3 regions of the Neorhizobium descurainiae genome follow, and region 3 is predicted to be linked to each of the others. Evidence: riboswitches for the same ligand, from Rfam matches in the RefSeq annotation. Region 3 holds a riboswitch; each other region holds the start of a gene.
What was found. Region 3 has a riboswitch for thiamine pyrophosphate ahead of ACMGE0_RS00985 (ABC transporter permease). Riboswitches for the same ligand answer to the same signal wherever they lie in the genome.
Positions count from the first base shown of each region.

Region 1: it holds a riboswitch for thiamine pyrophosphate, as region 3 does, so the genes downstream of both, thiB (thiamine ABC transporter substrate binding subunit) here and ACMGE0_RS00985 (ABC transporter permease) in region 3, are expected to answer to the same signal.
Region 2: it holds a riboswitch for thiamine pyrophosphate, as region 3 does, so the genes downstream of both, thiM (hydroxyethylthiazole kinase) here and ACMGE0_RS00985 (ABC transporter permease) in region 3, are expected to answer to the same signal.

Region 1 covers NZ_JBLFFK010000004.1:248,832-252,075, forward strand. The annotation lists gene ACMGE0_RS10225 (ABC-F family ATP-binding cassette domain-containing protein) at 1-1,080, shown strand, start outside; gene ACMGE0_RS10230 (response regulator) at 1,239-1,691, shown strand; TPP riboswitch at 1,778-1,880, shown strand; gene thiB (thiamine ABC transporter substrate binding subunit) at 1,904-2,929, shown strand; gene thiP (thiamine/thiamine pyrophosphate ABC transporter permease ThiP) at 2,940-3,244, shown strand, end outside.
Region 2 covers NZ_JBLFFK010000009.1:82,290-85,533, forward strand. The annotation lists gene ACMGE0_RS17115 (heavy metal translocating P-type ATPase) at 1-1,883, opposite strand, end outside; TPP riboswitch at 1,994-2,090, shown strand; gene thiM (hydroxyethylthiazole kinase) at 2,132-2,935, shown strand; gene thiE (thiamine phosphate synthase) at 2,932-3,244, shown strand, end outside.
Region 3 covers NZ_JBLFFK010000001.1:207,742-210,985, forward strand. The annotation lists gene ACMGE0_RS00980 (IucA/IucC family protein) at 1-501, opposite strand, end outside; TPP riboswitch at 959-1,061, shown strand; gene ACMGE0_RS00985 (ABC transporter permease) at 1,194-1,976, shown strand; gene ACMGE0_RS00990 (ABC transporter substrate-binding protein) at 1,973-2,917, shown strand; gene ACMGE0_RS00995 (lactonase family protein) at 3,099-3,244, shown strand, end outside.

The DNA of each region.
Region 1 (3,244 bases), on a different contig from region 3:
CTCGGCGAATTGCAGACCATGCGCACCAATTATCGGGGCCACAAGGGGCCGCAGGGTACGGTGCGGGCCGAGATCACCGAAGGCCGCGAATCCGGCAAGCTGGTGATCGAAGCCGAAAACATCAGCAAGGCCTACGATCGCCCGATCGTCGCTCCCCTCTCGATCCGCGTCCACCGCGGCGACCGGATCGGCCTCGTCGGCCCGAACGGCGCCGGCAAGACGACGCTTCTGAAGATGCTGACGGGTCAGCTCGCGCCGGACAGCGGCACGGTGAAGCTCGGCACCAATCTGGAGATCGCGACACTCGATCAGAAGCGGGAGGACCTGAACCCGGAAGACACGCTCTCCCATTATCTCACGGACGGCCGAGGCGAGACGCTGCTTGTCAACGGCGAGCAGCGGCATGTGGCAGGCTACATGAAGGATTTCCTGTTCCAGCCGGAGCAGATCCGCACCCCGATCAGGAATCTGTCGGGCGGCGAGCGCGCCCGGCTGATGCTCGCCCGCATCATGGCCAGACCCTCGAACCTGCTGATCCTCGACGAACCGACGAACGACCTCGACATCGAGACGCTCGACCTCTTGCAGGAGATCGTCGCGGCCTACAACGGAACCGTCATCCTCGTCAGCCACGACCGCGATTTTCTCGACCGTACCGTGACCTCCACGATCGCGCCTGTCAATCCGGAGGCGCCCGACGGCCACTGGATCGAATATGCCGGCGGCTACACGGACATGCTCGCCCAGCGGAAAGGCGCGCAGGAGGAAAGACGCAGGGCAGAGAAAGCCGAAAAGCCGAAGACAGAGGCCGCAGCTCCTGCTGCAGAAGCGGCGAAGACCAAAGGAAAACTCTCCTACAAGCAGAAATTCGCGCTCGAAACCCTGCCGAAGGAAATGGCCAAGGCTGAAGCGGAAATCGCCGCGCGCGAGAAGAAGATGGCGGATCCCCACCTCTTCTCCAAGGACCCCGCCGCCTTCAACAAGCTCGCGGCGGAAATGGAGAAACTGCGGGAAAGCCTGACGAAGATGGAAGAGGAATGGCTCGAGCTTGAAATGCTGCGCGAAGAGCTGGAAGGCTGAGTTAACGGATTGTTATCTATAACAACCGTTTAGAGCACGAGATCTGTCGCAAAACGGAACATTCCCGCGCACTCCCCGTTCGACCCGCATTCGTGGGCCGAACGCCGGCTGGTGTCATCGGCCCGAATTGGGAACCGGAAACCGTATGGGGACATCCAATGCTGACAAAAGTACCGCGTCGTCGGCTGCCCAGGGAAGCAATGAATCAACAGGTCCTGATCGTCGAGGACGAGTTTCTGATCGCCCTCGATATCGCCGAAACCGTTGAGCACATGGGGTTGAAGGTGGCGGGTTTTGCCAATGCCCGCAAGCACGCTTTGGAATTGGCGTCACGCGCGGACATCGCCATCATCGACGTCAATCTTGCAGACGGCAGAACCGGACCGGCTATCGGCCGGCAACTCGCCGAGCAATATGGCGTAACCGTGATCTTCATGACCGGAAATCCCGAAGACATCGAAGACGGCGAGAAGGGCTTTCTCGGCGTTCTGACAAAGCCGGTTCCGCCCAAGGTGCTCGAACAATCGATAGACTATGCGATCGCGGACCGTTTGGGCGCCATGGCTATCGTCCCACGCGAGCTCAAGGTCTTCCGGCGGAACTCGGGTTGAGCGATGTCGCCCCCTGTGGGACATGAGCGCCGCCTGACCGCGACGCGCAACCCCTTGCCAGTCAATCGCGCCGCCGCTACATCTGATCTGCTCTAACGGGGTGCCGCGCCAAACGCGGCTGAGAGGCTTTGCCAACCCGCGGAACCTGATCCGGTTAACACCGGCGGAGGGATTAGACGGCTCATGATCAGCGCCTATTCCTCTTATCGTAAATAAAGGAGGCGCTGATGCGCAGGATCGTTCTTTCGATATTCGCGGCCGCAGCCGGCTTTTTTCCCTCCGTATCCGTTCACGCTCAGGAAAAGACGCTGACCGTCTATACCTATGAGAGCTTCGTTTCCGACTGGGGTCCGGGTCCCAGGGTCAAGGAAGCTTTCGAAAAGACCTGTGCCTGCAAGCTCAATTTCGTCGGCGTCGCCGACGGTGTGGCACTTCTCACGCGCCTCAAGCTGGAAGGCCAAAGCACGGATGCCGACATCGCGCTCGGCCTCGACACCAACCTGATCTCGGAAGCGAAAGCGACCGGTCTTTTCGAACCGCACGGGCTCGACACCTCCGCGGTCAAAGTTCCGGGCAACTATAGCGACGACACCTTCATCCCGTACGACTACGGGCATTTCGCCGTGGTTTACGATACCGAGGTCATGAAGAACCCGCCGAAGAGCCTGAAGGAGCTCGTGGAAGGCGATCCTGCGCAGAAGATCGCCATCGAAGATCCGCGCACCTCGACCCCGGGCCTCGGCCTGCTGCTCTGGATGAAGTCCGTCTATGGCGACCAGGCACCGGAAGCCTGGGCGAAACTCAGGAACCGCGTGCTGACGGTGACGCCCGGCTGGTCGGAAGCCTATGGCCTCTTCACCAAGGGCGAAGTGCCGATGGTCTTCTCCTATACGACCTCTCCCGCCTACCATATGGTCGAGGAAAAGACCGACCGTTATCAGGCAGCATCCTTCTCGGAAGGCCACTACATCCAGATCGAGGTGGGCGGCATGCTCAAGCAGTCCGCCGACAAGGATCTCGCAAGGCAGTTCCTGAAGTTCATGATCTCCCCCGAATTCCAGGATGTTATTCCGACCACCAACTGGATGATGCCTGCCGCCGAAACATCCGAACCGCTACCGGCGGCTTTCGGCAAACTGGTGCAGCCCAAGAAGACCTTCCTGATGGGTTCGGATGAAGTGGCCAGGAACCGGCAGGCCTGGATCGACGAATGGCTCACCGCCATGAGCATGAACTAAGGTCTCGATTTTGCTGACGCACGCCGAGCGGAAACGGGGAATTGCCTGGGGCCTGATGAGCCTCTTCGGCATCACCCTTTTCGTCGGCGCGCCGATCATAGCCCTGCTTTCCTGGGACATGGAGACTGCCCAGACGCGGCTCTTCACAGCCTATACCTGGCGCATCCTGCGCTTCACCCTGTGGCAGGCTGCGCTTTCGACAGCATTGTCGGTCGCTTTCGCAATTCCCGTGGCCCTGGCGCTTGCCCGCCGTCCGCGCTTTCCGGGACGGCTGTGGATCATCCGGCTGATGGCATTGCCGATGGGCCTGCCTGT
Region 2 (3,244 bases), on a different contig from region 3:
AAGCCCTCGCGCTTCAGCTCGCCGACAATGCGGCTCTTGTCCTCCGGCATCAGTTCGGCGCGTACCTCGATGCCGAGTTGCTTTCCGATCGCCGTAGCCGTGCGGGCGTTGTCGCCGGTCAGCATCACGGTCTTCACGCCCGCATCGGCCAATGCCTTGAGACCCGCCTTGGCGTCGGCTCGCGGTTCGTCGCGCATGGCGATAGCCCCGGCAAGTGCGCCGCCGACAATCAGAATAGAGACCGTCTTGCCCTCGTCGTTGAGGCCGGTGATCCGCCGCGAGTGCGCCATCGGCAGGGAGACCCGCTCGGCCGCAGCCTTTGGCGAGCCGAGAAACACGTCCATGCCCTCGATGGTCGCTGTGACACCTTTGCCACCCAGCGCCTTCGCATCTGTCGCCGCTGGGATATCCACCTCTTCATCTGCAGCCTTTGCAAGGATCGCTTGCGCCAATGGGTGGCTGGAGCCGGTCTCAAGTGCTGCGGCATAGCGCAGCACGTCTTCGGCATTGCGACTGAAAGCGAGGATATCCGTCACCTGCGGCTTGCCGGAGGTCAGCGTGCCTGTCTTATCGAATGCCACGACCGTCAACCTGCCGAGGGTTTCCAGCACAGCGCCTCCCTTCATCAAAAGGCCACGCCGGGCGCCCGACGAAAGGGAGGCGGCGATCGCCGCAGGCGTCGAGATGACCAGCGCGCAGGGGCAGCCGATCAAGAGGATCGCGAGACCCTTGTAGATCCATTCGTTCCAATTCGCGCCGGCGATGAGGGGCGGCAGGATGGCGACAAGCGACGCGACGACCACGACGCCCGGCGTGTAATAGCGTGAGAAACGGTCGATGAAGCGTTCAGTCGGCGCCTTCTTCTCCTGCGCCTCCTCGACAAGCCGCACGACGCGGGCGATCGTGTTGTCTTCGGCGGCGGCCGTGACCCGCACGCGAAGCGCCGCATCGCCGTTGATCGTGCCGGCAAACACCGTGTCCTCCACCCCCTTGACAACAGGCGTGCTTTCGCCCGTTACCGGCGCTTCGTCCACCGTGCTTTCGCCGGCGACGATGACGCCGTCGGCTGAAATCCGGTCGCCGGGCCTGACAAGGATGATCGAGCCGACGCGAAGACTTGCAGCCGGCACCTCGTCGGTCCGGCCGTTCACTTCCAGGAGCGCGTTCTTCGGCACCAGCGCCGTCAGGCCCCGGATGCTCTGACGCGCCCGCCCGGCCGCCACACCTTCCAACAGCTCGCCGACAAGGAAGAGGAAGACGACGGCCGCAGCCTCCTCCGACGCGTTGATGATCACCGCTCCGACCGCGGCGATCGTCATCAGCATCTCGATCGAGAACGGCGTCCCGGCGAGCGCTGCCATGATCGCCCGGCGGGCAATCGGAATGAGGCCGATCAGCATCGCAGCCGTGAAGATATAGGTATCATAAGCCGGGATCAGATGGCCGATCCCATAGGCAACAGCCAGCGCCAAACCGACGAGAATAGTCAGACGCCCCTTGGCGTTCTTCCACCACGGCCCTTCCATCGGCCCGTGATCGTGGCCGTGCAGGCCTTCTCCTTTTTCGGGGTGGGCGGAATGATCATCCCCATGATCGTGCCCGCCGTCGTGGTCATGAGGATGACGGTCGTGCATGTGGCCGGCGTCGCCCGCAGGCGCCTTCTTCCCCAGCGCCCTCAGCGAATATCCCAGCCCAACAACTTTCTTCTCGATCGCACCGAGATCGCTGGTGCCGTCATGGCTGACCGTCATCGTGCTGGACGCTACAGACACCGAGACGTCCTCGACGCCCGGCATGCGGCGCACTGCCGTATCGATCTTCGTCGCGCAGCTCGCGCAATCCATGCCGCCAACCTTGTACCGAGCCTGATTTGTCGCTGTCATCGTCTCTTCCTTCCGGGTCGAGACATTTCCCTACAACCTCTAGCCGCTCTAGCTTCAAGAGCTTTTTTCAAAAATTTGCTGGCGGCAGCGATGACCTTTGCTGTAAGCCTAGTCTCAGACAGGGGCGTCCGACGAAAGCCGGGCTGAGAAGCACCCTTTGAACCTGAACCAGATCATGCTGGCGGAGGGAGTCGTCCGGGCCTTCGAACAGATACGCCCCTGCGTCTGCCCCGCCGAACGAGGCGAAAATGCAGACGATAGAGACTTCCGGCCAATTGCTGACGGCGATGCGTGCGAAAAACCCGCTCGTGCAGAACATCACCAATTTCGTGGCGATGAACATCGCGGCGAACGTGATGCTGGCGGCCGGCGCCTCCCCCGCCATGGTGCATACGAGGGAGGAAGCCGGAGAATTTACCCGCATCGCCGCGGCACTCACCATCAATATCGGCACGCTCTCGCCGGATTTTCTGGCCGGCATGAAGGAGGCCGCGAAGGCCGCGACCGAGGCCCGCAGGCCCTGGGTGCTCGATCCGGTCGCGCATTTCGCCACCGGTTATCGGCGCGCCGCCGCCGCCGAGCTCCTCGAATTGAGGCCTACCATCATCCGCGGCAACGCCTCCGAAATCATCGCGCTCGCCGGCAGCCGGTCGAGCGGCCATGGCGTGGACAGCGGCGACCCGACCTATGCGGCGGAAGGTGCGGCGGTCGCCCTTGCTCAGCAGAACGGCACGATCGTCGCCGTCACCGGCGAAGTGGATTTCGTCACCGATGGCCACCGTTCGGCGCGCATCATGGGCGGTTCGGCCCTGATGCCGCGCGTCACCGCGCTCGGCTGCTCGCTGACCTGCCTCACGGGCGCCTTCGCCGCGACTGCCCCGGACAGACCCTTCGAGGCGACGGTCGCGGCGCTCGCGATGTTCGCTGTCGCTGGCGAGGAAGCCGCCCTAGCGGCCGCCGGCCCCGGCTCCTTCTCCCCTCTCTTCCTCGACCATCTCGCGGCGCTGACCGGCGAGACGCTCGACGCCAAGGCAAGGATCACCGCTGCATGAAGACCTTCGACCTTTCCGTCTATCTCGTCCTCGATCCCGATCTCTGCAGTGGGATCGGCATGGTGGAAACCGCCAGGCTCGCCGTCGAAGGCGGCGCCACGATCGTGCAGCTCCGCGACAAGCATGCCGACATAGCGCAGATGATCGAGACAGGCCGCGCCTTGAAGGCGGCGCTCCGCGGCACCGGCGTGCCGCTGATCGTCAACGACGATGTGGACGCTGCAATCGCCATCGAGGCCGACGGCGTGCATGTCGGCCAGAGCGACATGGTCGCGGTGATGGCACGACAACGCATCGGCCGCGACATGA
Region 3 (3,244 bases):
CATGCCCTGCCGGCTTTTCGGCGTCGGATGCTGCCAATGGCCGAAGACGAGCGACTGCTCCGCCTCGATGAAATGTCCTTCGTCCTGCGGGATGGGAGAGGCTTTCTCGATATAGAGCGCCATCTGCTGGTAGCTGTCGAGAACGCGCATCAGAAGCTCGAGCTCGAACGTGCGCAGGGCATCGGTCCGGCCGTCTTCCATCTGCCGGTAGGCCTCATGGATGAGGAGGTGGAGGGCCGACATCGGCTCGGCCTGCCGCCAGGCGGCATCGGAGACCGCCCGCAGCCACAGCCTGCCGAAATGCTGCGGCCCGCAAAGGGAGGAGGAGAGGATTTCCACCCGCAGCAGCGTCTGCTGCCGCGGCAGGGACCATTCGATGCATTCGACCGATCCGGCAGGAATTCGATGCACGACCGGCGTGCCGGGATTGACCTCCCGCAGGTAGCAGTTTGCAAAACTCTGGAACGTGGCAGCTTCGGCGGCTTGCCTGGACGATTGCATGATCTCCATCCCCGGCACGCGATACAAAGGATCGCGCAATTGCTCGTCTGTTTCGGCTTCGATGACGGAGAGCGGTCGTAACCTTCCCGCTCACCATCGGTACCGGCACGTCTGTGCCGCTGATCGGGTTGGGCTCTAGGTGACCGGTTTCGGTGAGAAGGATTTTCGATCGGCGAAAGGCACGAACATTGCCTCGCGCGGCGGCAAATGGAGTTGATGTCTCATGGAAGCGAACTCGTCTTAACCCGTCTATGTCGTCCTGGATGCGCTCCGAAGCCAAAGACGACGAGCTCGCGATCTTTTTTCATCACATTCGAATTTTGCCGAAATTTTCCATCCGGCCTCGGAGAAGGCGCATATCCGCCGGGCAATCTCTCCTTTTGGCGCGCGGGTGAATGGCCGGGCGGCCCTTCCGGCTCGTACCCATTGACAGGTTCTCGGAAAACCGACAGTTTCGGGGAATTCCGAGGGGGGCATCCTACGATGCTGAGATGGCGGTGAGCCGGACCCTTGAACCTGATCCGGGTCATGCCGGCGTAGGAACGGAAACAGACGTCACCAGACGGCACTTTCTCTTCTCCGCTTCACCTGGATCTCCGTGATTGGCACATCTGGAGATCGACCGATGACACATATGCATCTTTCCCCCGTCGGACATTCGCCGGCCGCCAGCAGCCGCGCCTGACAAACCCATGCGCGCCTCCCATGCGGCCGTCGGGCTTGCCGTGCTCCTTGCCCTCTGGCAGGCCGGCGTCTCGGTCTTCTCTCCGCCCCGTTACATCCTGCCGTCGCCGGTTGCGGTGGTCTCCGCACTCCTGCGCCAGCCGGGCTTCCTGCTGGAAAACAGCGCCGTCACGCTGACGGAGATCGCGCTGGGGCTCGCGATCGGCTCCGTGCTCGGCATCGCCATCGCCTTCGGCGTGGCGGCGCTGCCGCGGCTGGGCCGTCTCGTCTGGCCGATGGTCCTCGTCGTCCAGGCATTTCCCGTCTTCGTGCTGGCGCCGATCCTCGTTCTCTGGCTCGGCTTCGGCCTCGCCTCGAAGGTGGCGATGACGACCATCATCATCTTCTTTCCCGTCGCCTCCGCGTTTGCGGACGGCCTGCGCCGCACCGACCGGGAAATCCTCGACGCCGTCTCGCTGGAGGGCGCGACGCACTGGCAGACGCTGGTGCGGGTGCGCGTGCCGCTGGCGATCCCCCATCTCGTATCCGGCCTCCGGGTCGCCGCGCCGCTGGCGCCGCTCGGCGCCGTCGTCGGCGAGTGGGTCGGGGCCTCCGGCGGCCTCGGCTTCGTGATGGTCCAGGCCAATGCCCGCATGCAGACCGATACCGTATTCGCGGCAATGACGGTGCTTGCCGGCCTCACACTCGTTCTCAGGCTTCTCGTCGACCGGCTGACGGCGAACCTCGCCCCATGGGCCAGCGAAGCCGATCCCGTGTCCCCGTTCACATCAAGGAGTAACTCCCCATCATGATCCGCATCCTTTTCGCCTCCTTCATCGCGCTCGCGGGCGCGCTTGCGCCCGTTCCGTCGCAGGCGACCGACAAGCTCACCGTGCTTCTGGAATGGTTCGTCAATCCGGACCATGCGCCGATGGTGATCGCCCGGGAGCAGGGGCTGTTTGCCGCAGCCGGGCTCGACGTCGAACTCGTGCCGCCTTCCGATCCCTCCGCCGTGCCGCGCCTCGTCTCCGCCGGCCAGGCGGATATCGGCGTCCATTACCAGCCCAATCTCTATCTCGATCACGAAGCAGGCCTGCCGCTCGTCCGCTTCGGCACGCTCGTCGAGACGCCGCTCAACACCGTGACCGTGCTGGCGGACGGACCGATCAGGAGCCTCAAGGACTTGAAGGGCAAGAAGGTCGGTTTCTCGGTCACCGGCTTCGAGGACGCCATGCTGAAGCGGATGCTGGCCTCCGAAGGTCTGAGCAACGACGACGTGGAACTGATCAACGTCAATTTCTCGCTCTCTCCCTCGCTGATCGGCGGCAAGGTGGATGCGACGCTTGGCGGATTCCGCAATTTCGAGCTGACGCAGATGAAGCTGGAAGGCCATCAGGGGCGCGCCTTCTTCCCGGAAGAGCACGGCGTTCCGGCCTATGACGAGCTGATCTTCGTCACCCGCCGCGACCTTGCGGAAGACAGCAGGTTGCCGCGGTTCCTGGCGACCGTGGAACAGGCTTCGATCTTCATCACCAACCATCCGCAGGAGGCGTGGCAGCTTTTCATCAAGGCCTATCCCAACCTCGACGACGAACTGAACCGCACGGCCTTCTTCGATACGCTGCCACGCTTCGCCAAGCGCCCGGCCGCCCTCGATCGAGCGCGCTACGCCCGCTTCGGCGCGTTCATGCAGGAGATGGGGCTGATCAAGACCGCGCCGTCCCCGGAGGAGATCGCCATCGAAATCCATTGAGCGGAATGGCGAATGACAATGTGCGAGGCGGCGCGGTTCGCCTCGCATACCGGCAGCAGACATGCATTCTTTATTGTTCTGGATTGCCTATCACAGAGGCTGAACTTCCGATTGGACGCCAATCAGCATCGCCGACATCCTTGCGCTCGTGCAAACGTCGAACACGGGCCGCAAGATGAAGATGACCAAGACATTTACCCTTTCCGCAATGCTGCTAACCGCTGCCATGCCGCAGGCCGGGGCTGCTTCGCTTCCAGATTTCGTCGGCGGCATTTCCGCCGGCACTATCGCCGCCATCTCCGACGGGGAGTTTTTCGGCAGCACTTA